2 regions of the Streptomyces sp. L2 genome follow, and region 2 is predicted to be linked to the other one. Evidence: riboswitches for the same ligand, from Rfam matches in the RefSeq annotation. Region 2 holds a riboswitch; the other holds the start of a gene.

Region 1 (5,034 bases), 2.0 Mb from region 2:
TGCGCCAGCACGTCCCCGGTGACCGGCGTGAGCAGCACCCCGTTGCGGTAGTGCCCGGTGGCCAGCAGCAGCCCGTCCAGGCCGCTCGGCCCGAGCAGCGGCGCGTTGTCGGGGGACGCGGGGCGCAGCCCGGCCCGGGTCTCGGTCAGCGGCAGTTCGGTGATCCCGGGCACCAGCTCATGGGCGTCGCGCAGCAGTTCGTACACCCCGCCGGCGGTCACCGTGGTGTCCCAGCCCAGTTCCTCGCTGGTGGCGCCGACGACCAGTTCGCCGTTCTCCCGGGGCACCAGGTAGACGTGGCTGCCGCGCACCACGGCCCGGACGGTACGGCTCAGGAAGGGCGCGAACCGCGGTGGCACGGTCAGGCGCAGCACCTGCCCCTTCACGGGCCGCACCGGCGGCAGCACGTCGTCGGGGACGCCGGGGAGCCGCCCGCTGAGGCTGCCGGCCGCGAGCACCACCTGTCCGGCGCGCAGCGCGGTGCCGTCCGCGGTGGTGACGCCGACGGCCCGCCCGCCGGCGAGGTCCAGCCGCTCGGCCCACACGCGGTGGAACACGACCCCGGCCTTCTCGCAGGCCGCGACCAGGGCCGTGGCCAGCCGCCGCGGATCGACCTGGTGGTCGCCGTCGACCCGCAGCCCGCCGCGCACCCCGGGTGCGAGCATCGGCTCCAGGCGCCGGCACTCCCGGCCCGACAGCCACACCGAGTCCAGCCCGGAGCGCTGCTGCAGGGCGTGCAGTTCGCGCAGGTGGGCGCGGTCGTCGGCGTCGAGGGCGACGGCGAGGGTGCCGCAGCGGCGGTGCCCCAGGTCGTGCCCGGTCAGCTCGGTCAGCTCGGCGGCGAAGCCGGGATAGCGCCGGGCGGACTCCAGGTTCAGGGCGAGCAGGGTCTCCTCGCCGTAGTGCAGTTCGGTGACCGCGGCCAGCATCCCGGCCGCGACGCGCGCGGCCCCGCCTCCCGGCTCGGGGTCCGCCACGGCCGTGGTGAGCCCGCGTTGCGCGGCCCGCCAGGCCGTGACCAGGCCGATGATCCCGCCCCCGATGACGAGGACGTCGGACGTACGTGACGACATGGGCGTCCAGCCCCTCCCTTCGCCGGCATGACCCGGATCAGGTTCGTACGGTCGGAGGCCGCCAGCCTCCCTCTCAGCCCGGTGCGTCCGGGCTCCCGCGAGTGCGTGTACGGGGGCCACCCTAGCGCCTCCGCTCCGGATCACGCCGGGCTAGGGCCTGTCCGGCGGATCATGCCGCAGACGCGGGGCTTGGCACGCGCATCTGCGGCGTTGTCGTCGGTTGCCGACGCTCCGCGTCGGCGCCCTCCTCCGCCTTGCAGCTGCACGCGCCAAGCCCCGCTCACCGGTGCTGATGAGGCCCGGCCGATTTCCTGCGACCTGATCCGCCGGACAGACCCTAGCCCTCCCCGGGCGGCCCCCGGTGACTGACGGCCTGTCAGTTGTTTATGGTGATCGGGTGACTGAGCAGACACGGGAAGAGGGCGGTTCGCCGGGGCGGCGCGTGGTCGTCGTGGGCGCCGGGATGGCCGGGGTGCAGACCGCGGTCGCGCTGCGGGAACAGGGCTTCACCGGCACCGTCACGGTCGTCGGCGCCGAGCCGCACCAGCCGTACGACCGGCCGCCGCTGTCCAAGGCCGTGCTGCTCGGCAAGGCCGAGGGGTCCGCCTTCGACGTCGACTTCGCGGCGCTCGACGTCGGCCTCCGGCTCGGCTGCGAGGTGCTCGGCTTCCGCCCCGCCGATCACGAGCTGGACACCGAGGCCGGTCCGGTGCCGTACGACGACCTGGTCCTCGCCACCGGTGCCGCACCGATCCTGCTGCCGGGCGCCGAGGGCGTGCCCGGCGTGCACCTGCTGCGCACCCTCGACGACGCCGAACGGCTGCGGCCGGTGCTCGCCCGGCAGCACGACATCGTGGTCGTCGGCGCCGGATGGATCGGCGCCGAGTTCGCCACCGCCGCCCGCCAGGCCGGGTGCGCGGTCACCGTCGTCGAGGCCGCCGACCGCCCCCTCGCGGGCGTGCTGCCCGCCGAGGTCGCCGCCCCGATGGCCGCCTGGTACGCCGACGCCGGCGCCGAACTGCGCACCCACGCGCGCGTGGCGCGCGTGGAACCCGGTGAGGTCGTGCTCGCCGACGGCTCCCGGCTGCCCGCGGGCGCCGTCGTCGTCGGCATCGGCGCCCGGCCCGCCACCGCCTGGCTGGCCGGTTCCGGCGTCGAGCTGGGCGCGCACGGGGAGGTCGTCGCCGACGACCACCTGCGCACCTCCGTGCCCGATGTGTACGCGGTCGGCGACTGCGCCTCCTTCCCGTCGGGCCGGTACGGCGAGCGGCTCCTCGTCCACCACTGGGACAACGCACTCCAGGGCCCGCGCACGGTCGCGGCGAACATCATCGGCCTCACCCCCGCGGCCTACGACCCGGTGCCCTATTTCTGGTCCGAGCAGTTCGGCCGCTTCGTCCAGTACGCGGGCCACCACACCACGGCCGACCGCCTGCTCTGGCGCGGCGACCCCTCCGATCCGGCCTGGACCGTCTGCTGGCTCCGCGAGGACCGCCTGGCCGCCCTCCTGGCCGTGGGCCGCCCGAGAGACCTGGCCCAGGGCCGCCGCCTGATCGAATCGGCCCGCCCCCTGGACCCGGCCGTGGTGGCCGACCCCGCGAAGCCGCTGAAGGGCGCGACGGTTTCCTGACCGGCGCGACCAGCCACGACGGTGCCGCGGAGGGCCACTGTCACACCCCGGCACTACCATCGACACGTGACCGAGATTGACGCAAAGATCGATGCTCTCGTCCCCGCCTGGCTCACCCTCCCCGACATCGCCGAGATGCTCGGTGTCGAGGTGACGCGTGTGCGGCAGCTGGTCAAGGAGGGCCAGCTCGTCGCCGTGCGCCGGGGCGAGAACAGGGCGCTGCACGTGCCCGCCGCCTTCATCGACGGGGACAAGGTCGTCAAGGGCCTCTCCGGAACCCTGACGCTCCTGCGGGACGACGGCTTCACGGTCGAAGAGATGATCGAGTGGCTCTTCACCCCCGACCCGACCCTGCCCGGCACCCCCGCGCAGGCCCTGAGCGAGAATCGCGGCACGGAGGTGAAGCGCCGCGCCCAGGCGCTCGCCGTCTGACCCGAGCCGTACCGGGGTGGCGCGTGGGCCTGCCCACGCGCCACCCGCACGGCACCCGCCGACACCGCCCCCGGGGGACCCACGCATGTCCGACACCGCCCGCACCGCGCTCGCCGACGCCCGCCTGTACCTCTGCACGGACGCCCGCCGGCGCCAGGGCGACCTGCCCGAGTTCCTGGACGCGGTCCTGGCCGGCGGGGTCGACATCGTGCAGCTGCGCGACAAGGGCATGGAGGCCGCCGAGGAGCTGGAGCACCTGGCGGTCCTCGCCGACGCCTGCGCCCGGCACGGCAAGCTGCTCTCCGTCAACGACCGCGCGGACGTCGCCCACGCGGCCGGCGCCGGCGTCCTGCACCTCGGCCAGGGCGACCTCCCGGTCCCCGCGGCCCGCGCCATCCTGGGCGACGACGTCCTGATCGGCCGCTCCACGCACGCCGAGTCCGAGGCCGCCGCGGCCGCCGCACAGAACGGCGTGGACTACTTCTGCACCGGCCCGTGCTGGCCCACCCCCACCAAGCCCGGCCGCCACGCGCCCGGCCTGGACCTGGTCCGGTACACCGCCTCCCTGGGCACCGACCGCCCCTGGTTCGCCATCGGCGGCATCGACCTCGGCAACCTCGACCAGGTGCTGGACGCCGGTGCCCGCAGAGCGGTCGTCGTGCGTGCGCTGACCGAGGCCGACGACCCCGGGGCCGCGGCGGCGGAGTTCGCGAAGCGGCTCCGGCAGGTGTGACGGCCGCGCGGCCGCACCCCGGGACCTTCCCCACCAGCCCCTTCGGGCCCTCCTGTCCACGTTTTTGTCCAAGGGGTGGACGGAGAACGGGCAAATCAGGCAAATTTCCCGCATCTGGTTGGGGGACCGTCCACCCCTGGTTAACCTGCGACTATGGCCCTCGGCACCGCATCCACCAGGTCGGATCACGCCCGCACCGTGCGCGACATGCTCGCGACCGGCAAGACGACGTATTCGTTCGAGTTCTACGCCCCCAAGACGTCCAAGGGCGAGCGGAACCTGTGGAACGCGCTGCGCCGGGTCGAGGCCGTGGCGCCCGACTTCGTCTCCGTCACCTACGGCGCGGGCGGCTCCACCCGCGCCGGCACCGTGAAGGCGACCGAGGCCATCGCCTCGGACACCACCCTCACCCCGATCGCCCACCTCACCGCCGTCGACCACTCGGTGGCCGACCTGCGCAACATCATCGGCCAGTACGCCGACGCCGGGATCCGCAACATGCTGGCGCTGCGCGGCGACCCGCCCGGCGACCCGATGGGCGAGTGGGTGCCGCACCCCCGGGGCCTGACCTACGCCGCCGAACTCGTCGAACTGATCAAGACCTCGGGCGACTTCTGCGTCGGCGTCGCTGCCTTCCCCGCGATGCACCCGCGTTCCGCGGACTGGGACGCCGACGTCCGCCACTTCGTCGACAAGTGCCGCGCGGGCGCCGACTACGCCATCACCCAGATGTTCTTCGACCCGGAGGACTACCTGCGGCTGCGCGACCGGGTCGCGGCCGCCGGCTGCGAGACCCCGATCATCCCCGAGGTCATGCCGATCGCCAGTGCGAAGACCCTCGCCCGGGTGCCGTCCCTCACCAACGCGGTGTTCCCGGATGCCCTGAAAGAGCGGATCCTCACAGCGAAGGACGATCCGGCGGCGGTACGCTCCATCGGTATCGAATTCGCCACGGAGTTCTGCGCACGCTTGCTGGCCGAGGGAGTGCCCGGTCTGCACTTCATCACGCTCAACAACTCCACGGCGACCTTGGAAATCTACGAGAACCTGGGTCTGCACCACCCCCCGCAGGCCTAGACCGGCCGTACCGCGATACGACACACTGCGGAGCGGCCACTGGGAGAGGGGCGTACATGGGCTGGACGGTCCTCTACATCGCGTTCGGC
Region 2 (5,034 bases):
CGCGGGCGCCGTCGCGGTGATAGCCGTGCTGGCACCCGTCCTCTCCGGCACCGCCGCCGCGATCTTCCTGCTCGTCGGCTACATCGTGAAGATGCTCGACCCGGGCCAGGCCTTCGCGCAGACCATGCTCACCGCCGGCTGGGTGTTCGGCGCCGTGACCGCGGCCGCGGTGCTCGTCGCCGCCGTCGGTCTGCTGCTCACCGCGCTGCGCAACAACACCTCCGCGGAACCCGGCCCCGACGGCGACGCCGGCCAGGAAGTCACCTCGGCCAGAGCGGCCTGGCGGGAGGCGGTCCTGGAACGCGGCATCCTCCCGTTCCTCCGGGACGCGCTCGCCGAACCCGGCACCGCCGCCCTGCACCGCACCACGCCCTCGTCCCCGACCGGCCGCATGCCCCGCCTCGGCTACGACCGCCCGGGCTTCAGCAGCCCCGACGACGGCACCGCCCCCGGCCCCCGCCCGAGCTTCAGCAGCCCCGACTACACCAGCCCGGACTTCGGCGGCCCCGAACACCAGCCCGACTAGCCCCCGGTGTGCGCCCCCACCGGGGGCGCACACCGCAGGCCCCACCGCACGCCTACTCGGCGATCGGCAGATACACCCGGTTCCCCGAGGCGGCGAACTCCTTCGACTTCTGAGCCATGCCCGCCTCGATCTCGCCCCGGCTGCCTCCGTGCTCCCGCCGGATGTCCTGCGAGATCTTCATCGAGCAGAACTTCGGCCCGCACATCGAGCAGAAGTGGGCCGTCTTGGCGGGTTCCGCCGGGAGGGTCTCGTCGTGGAACTCCCGGGCCGTGTCCGGGTCGAGGGCCAGGTTGAACTGGTCCTCCCAGCGGAACTCGAAGCGGGCGTCGGACAGGGCGTCGTCCCACTCCTGGGCGCCCGGGTGGCCCTTGGCGAGGTCGGCCGCGTGGGCGGCGATCTTGTAGGTGATGACGCCGGTCTTGACGTCGTCCCGGTTGGGCAGGCCCAGGTGCTCCTTCGGCGTGACGTAGCACAGCATCGCCGTACCCCACCAGGCGATCATCGCCGCGCCGATGCCCGAGGTGATGTGGTCGTACGCCGGGGCGATGTCCGTCGTCAGCGGGCCGAGCGTATAGAACGGAGCTTCATCGCAGATCTCCTGCTGAAGGTCGATGTTCTCCTTGATCTTGTGCATCGGGACGTGCCCGGGGCCCTCGATCATGGTCTGTACGTTGAAACGCTTGGCGATCGTGTTGAGTTCCCCGAGCGTGCGCAACTCCGCGAACTGCGCTTCGTCGTTGGCGTCCGCGATCGATCCCGGGCGCAGTCCGTCACCCAGCGAGTAGGTGACGTCGTAGGCGGCGAGGATCTCGCAGAGCTCCTCGAAGTTCTCGTAGAGGAACGATTCCTTGTGGTGGGCCAGGCACCACGCGGCCATGATCGAGCCGCCGCGGGAGACGATGCCGGTCTTGCGGTTCGCCGTCAGCGGCACGTACGGCAGGCGCACGCCCGCGTGGACCGTCATGTAGTCCACGCCCTGCTCGGCCTGCTCGATGACCGTGTCCTTGTAGATCTCCCAGGTCAGCTCCTCGGCGCGACCGTCGACCTTCTCCAGCGCCTGGTAGAGCGGCACGGTACCGATCGGCACGGGGGAGTTGCGCAGCACCCATTCACGGGTGGTGTGGATGTTACGCCCGGTGGAGAGGTCCATGACGGTGTCGGCGCCCCAGCGGGTCGCCCAGGTCATCTTCTCCACCTCCTCCTCGATGGACGAGGTGACGGCGGAGTTGCCGATGTTGGCGTTGACCTTCACCAGGAACCGCTTGCCGATGATCATCGGCTCGATCTCCGGGTGGTTGACGTTGGCCGGCAGCACGGCCCGGCCCGCCGCGATCTCCTCCCGGACCACCTCGGGAGCGACGTTCTCCCGGATGGCCACGTACTCCATCTCGGGCGTGATCTCACCGCGGCGCGCATACGCGAGCTGGGTGACCGCCGTGCCGTTCCGGCCCCGCCGGGGCTGCCGCGGGCGTCCGGGGAAGACGGCGTCGAGGTTGCGCAGACCGCCGCGCGGCGCGGTGTGCTTGATCCCGTCGTCCTCGGGGCGGACGGGACGGCCGGCGTACTCCTCGGTGTCGCCGCGCCCGATGATCCAGTTCTCCCGCAGCGGCGGCAGGCCCCTGCGGACATCGGTGTCGAGGAGAGGATCGGTGTACGGGCCGGACGTGTCGTACAGCGTGACCGACTGCCCGTTCGTGAGGTGCACCTGGCGGACCGGCACGCGCAGGTCGGGGCGTGAACCCTCGACGTACGCCTTGTGCCAGCCGATGGACTTCCCGGCCTCCTGGGACTTCTCGTCCTGAGCGGAGGCAGGCGTGCGTGCGTCCTTGTTGGTCATGAGACCTACTCCCTACGCCGGCATTACCCGGTAACAGGTTCGGCGGTCGACGCAGCGGCTTCCGTCGGTCGGTGTTTCCCGTGAAACGTCGGTCGTTCCACGTGAAACATCGCCTGTACGGAGGTCAGCGCCCTCTCAGCCCGGTGCTCCGAGCTCCCGCGTGTGCAAAGGTGCCCCCACGCTAGCGTCATTTCGGGCGCGGTGAACAGGGGGCCCCCAGCGTTCTTGCGATGATCGGTCGGTGACGACGATGGAGCAGTCCCCGCCACCGCCCCCGGAACCGCCTCGCGGCGGCCACGCGGCGCAGCACGACGGACACGGCCACGCGCACGGTCACAGCCACAGCCACAGCCACGGCCCCGCTGCTCCCGTCTCGGCACATCTGCGCAGGGTCATCGCGGCGATCCTGATCCCGTTCACCGCGGCGGTCGTGGTCGGCCTGGTGGTGCTCTGGCCGGGCGGCGCCCCGCCGCACGAGCGCACCGGCGTCGGCTTCGACCGCCAGACGCAGCAGGCCACGGTCGCCAAAGTGGCCGAGGTCAGCTGTGCGTCGGTGAACGCCTCCGGCGGCGGCACGCCGACCGGTGACAACCCCGCCACCGGTGGCGACTCGGCGTCTCAGCACGCGAAGGGAACCTGCAAGAAGGCGACGGTCCGCGTCGACAGCGGCAAGGACAAAGGCCGCACGTTCACCGAGATCGTGCAGCCGGACCAGCCACGCCAACTGCACCAGGGCCAGAAGGTCGTCGTCGCCTACGAGCCCTCGGCACCGAAGGACCTGCAGTACTCGGTCACGGACGTCGACCGCAAGTTCCCCATGACGCTGCTGGCCGGGGTCTTCGCCCTGGCCGTCGTGGTGGTGGGCCGGATGCGGGGCGTCATGGCGCTGGTCGCGCTGGCCGTGAGCTTCCTCGTGCTGACCCTGTTCATCCTGCCCGCGATCCTGCAGGGCTCGAACCCCCTGCTCGTGGCGGTCATCGGGTCGAGCGCCATCATGCTGATCGCCCTCTACATGTGCCACGGCTTGTCGGCGCGTACGTCGGTCGCGGTGCTCGGCACCCTGGTCTCCCTCACGCTGATCGGTGTGCTCGGCTCCCTCTTCATCGGCTGGGCCGCGCTCACCGGCAACACGGACGACAACACGGGCCTCATCCACGGCCTGTACCCGTCGATCGACATGAGCGGCCTGCTGCTGGCCGGCGTCATCATCGGCTCGCTCGGCGTCCTGGACGACGTGACGGTGACCCAGACCTCGGCCGTCTGGGAGTTGCACGAGGCCAATCCCTCGCTGGGCCGGCGCGGTCTGTACCGGGCGGCCATCCGCATCGGGCGCGACCACATCGCGTCGGTGGTCAACACCCTCGTCCTCGCCTACGCCGGTGCCGCGCTGCCCTTGCTGCTGCTGTTCTCGATCGCGCAGAGCAGCGTGGGCACCGTGGCGAACAGCGAGTTGGTGGCCGAGGAGATCGTGCGCACCCTGGTGGGCTCGATCGGTCTGGTCGCCTCGGTGCCGGTGACCACCGCGCTCGCCGCCTTGGTTGTGGCGGCCGACCGGCCCGGCGAGGCCGGGGCGCCGGTGGGCCGGCAACGCACCCCGGCGCGCGGCGGAAGGGGACGGCGCCGGAAGCGGTGAGGCGGGGCCGGAAGACGTGAGGCGGAGCCGGGCGCCGGCCCCGCCACGGCCTCTGCAGAAGCGTTCCTGCATGCCGTCGTCCCAGGCCGTCGCACAGCGCCCCCGGTGCCGTAACGCTTCAGCCGGCGCTCTGTTCCTCGGCCAGGATGCGGTCCAGGGCCTCGTCGAGATGGGCGTCGAAGTCGGCGAGTGCGCCTTCCTGTCCGAGAGGCACCAGCTTGTCCGTACGGTCGAGGAAGGCCACGAGCGGCGGTGCCGAGGACCGGAACAGGGCCTGGTCGCTGCCGACCTGAAGCCGGATCAGCACCTCGCCGAGCAGTTCGGAATCGGCGGGAGCGATGTGCACATCCCCCTCCCCGCACGGCCGGCCGACCCCGTCGATCAGCAGTTCCCGCCCGAAGGCCCAGGTCACCGGGGCGTCCCCGGGCAAGTGAAAAGTGAGCCGTACGGCATAGGGATCACTGGACTCGTAGCGCAACTCCACCGGAATACGGAAGGAGAGCTCCTCGGACACGAGAAAGCTCATCATGACCTCTGCCTGTACGGACTCACGCATGCGCACCCCGTCTAATGACGCCGACTGGCCGGGATTGATCCCTTTGACAATGGTCAAATCTTGCTGAACGTACACAACAGATTACAAGGAGTGAGTTTTCAGATACTGATAGAGAGCGTGAGCGATCCGAGATGCCGCCCGATCTCCGCCTGCAGCCGGCGCGCCGCGGGCAGCAGCCGGTCGGACTGGTGAGCGGGGAGTGAGAGAGCCATCGTGGTCGCCTCGGTGCCGACCGAGATCGGGATGGCGGCGCACACCGTGCCCAGCGCGTACTCCTGCCGCTCCACGACCGGCTCCATCCGCCGCATCCGCTCCAGTTTTCGGAGGACGGTGTGGTTGTCGCGCACGGTGTACGGCGTGATCGACTGCACGGGGTAGCGGGCCAGATGGTCGCGGCGGGACTCCTCGTCCAGCTGGGAGAGCAGACACTGCCCGATGGCGTGCGCGTGGCCCGTCTCCCGGAAGTCCGCCCACTCCTGCAC

Evidence for each region. Region 2 has a riboswitch for thiamine pyrophosphate ahead of thiC (phosphomethylpyrimidine synthase ThiC). Riboswitches for the same ligand answer to the same signal wherever they lie in the genome.
Region 1: linked by a shared signal. The riboswitch ahead of thiO (glycine oxidase ThiO) and the one ahead of thiC (phosphomethylpyrimidine synthase ThiC) in region 2 are both predicted to bind thiamine pyrophosphate.

Annotation. Positions count from the first base shown of each region.
Region 1 covers NZ_QBDT01000001.1:5,910,978-5,916,011, forward strand. Annotated here, with positions in the region: gene thiO (glycine oxidase ThiO) at 1-1,073, opposite strand, end outside; TPP riboswitch at 1,071-1,182, opposite strand; gene DBP14_RS26415 (FAD-dependent oxidoreductase) at 1,471-2,703, shown strand; gene DBP14_RS26420 (Rv2175c family DNA-binding protein) at 2,770-3,135, shown strand; gene thiE (thiamine phosphate synthase) at 3,221-3,868, shown strand; gene metF (methylenetetrahydrofolate reductase [NAD(P)H]) at 4,022-4,945, shown strand; gene DBP14_RS26435 (hypothetical protein) at 5,002-5,034, shown strand, end outside.
Region 2 covers NZ_QBDT01000001.1:3,876,233-3,881,266, reverse strand. Annotated here, with positions in the region: gene DBP14_RS17115 (hypothetical protein) at 1-526, shown strand, start outside; gene thiC (phosphomethylpyrimidine synthase ThiC) at 579-2,363, opposite strand; TPP riboswitch at 2,356-2,533, opposite strand; gene DBP14_RS17105 (YibE/F family protein) at 2,614-3,996, shown strand; gene DBP14_RS17100 (SsgA family sporulation/cell division regulator) at 4,115-4,552, opposite strand; gene DBP14_RS17095 (IclR family transcriptional regulator C-terminal domain-containing protein) at 4,651-5,034, opposite strand, start outside.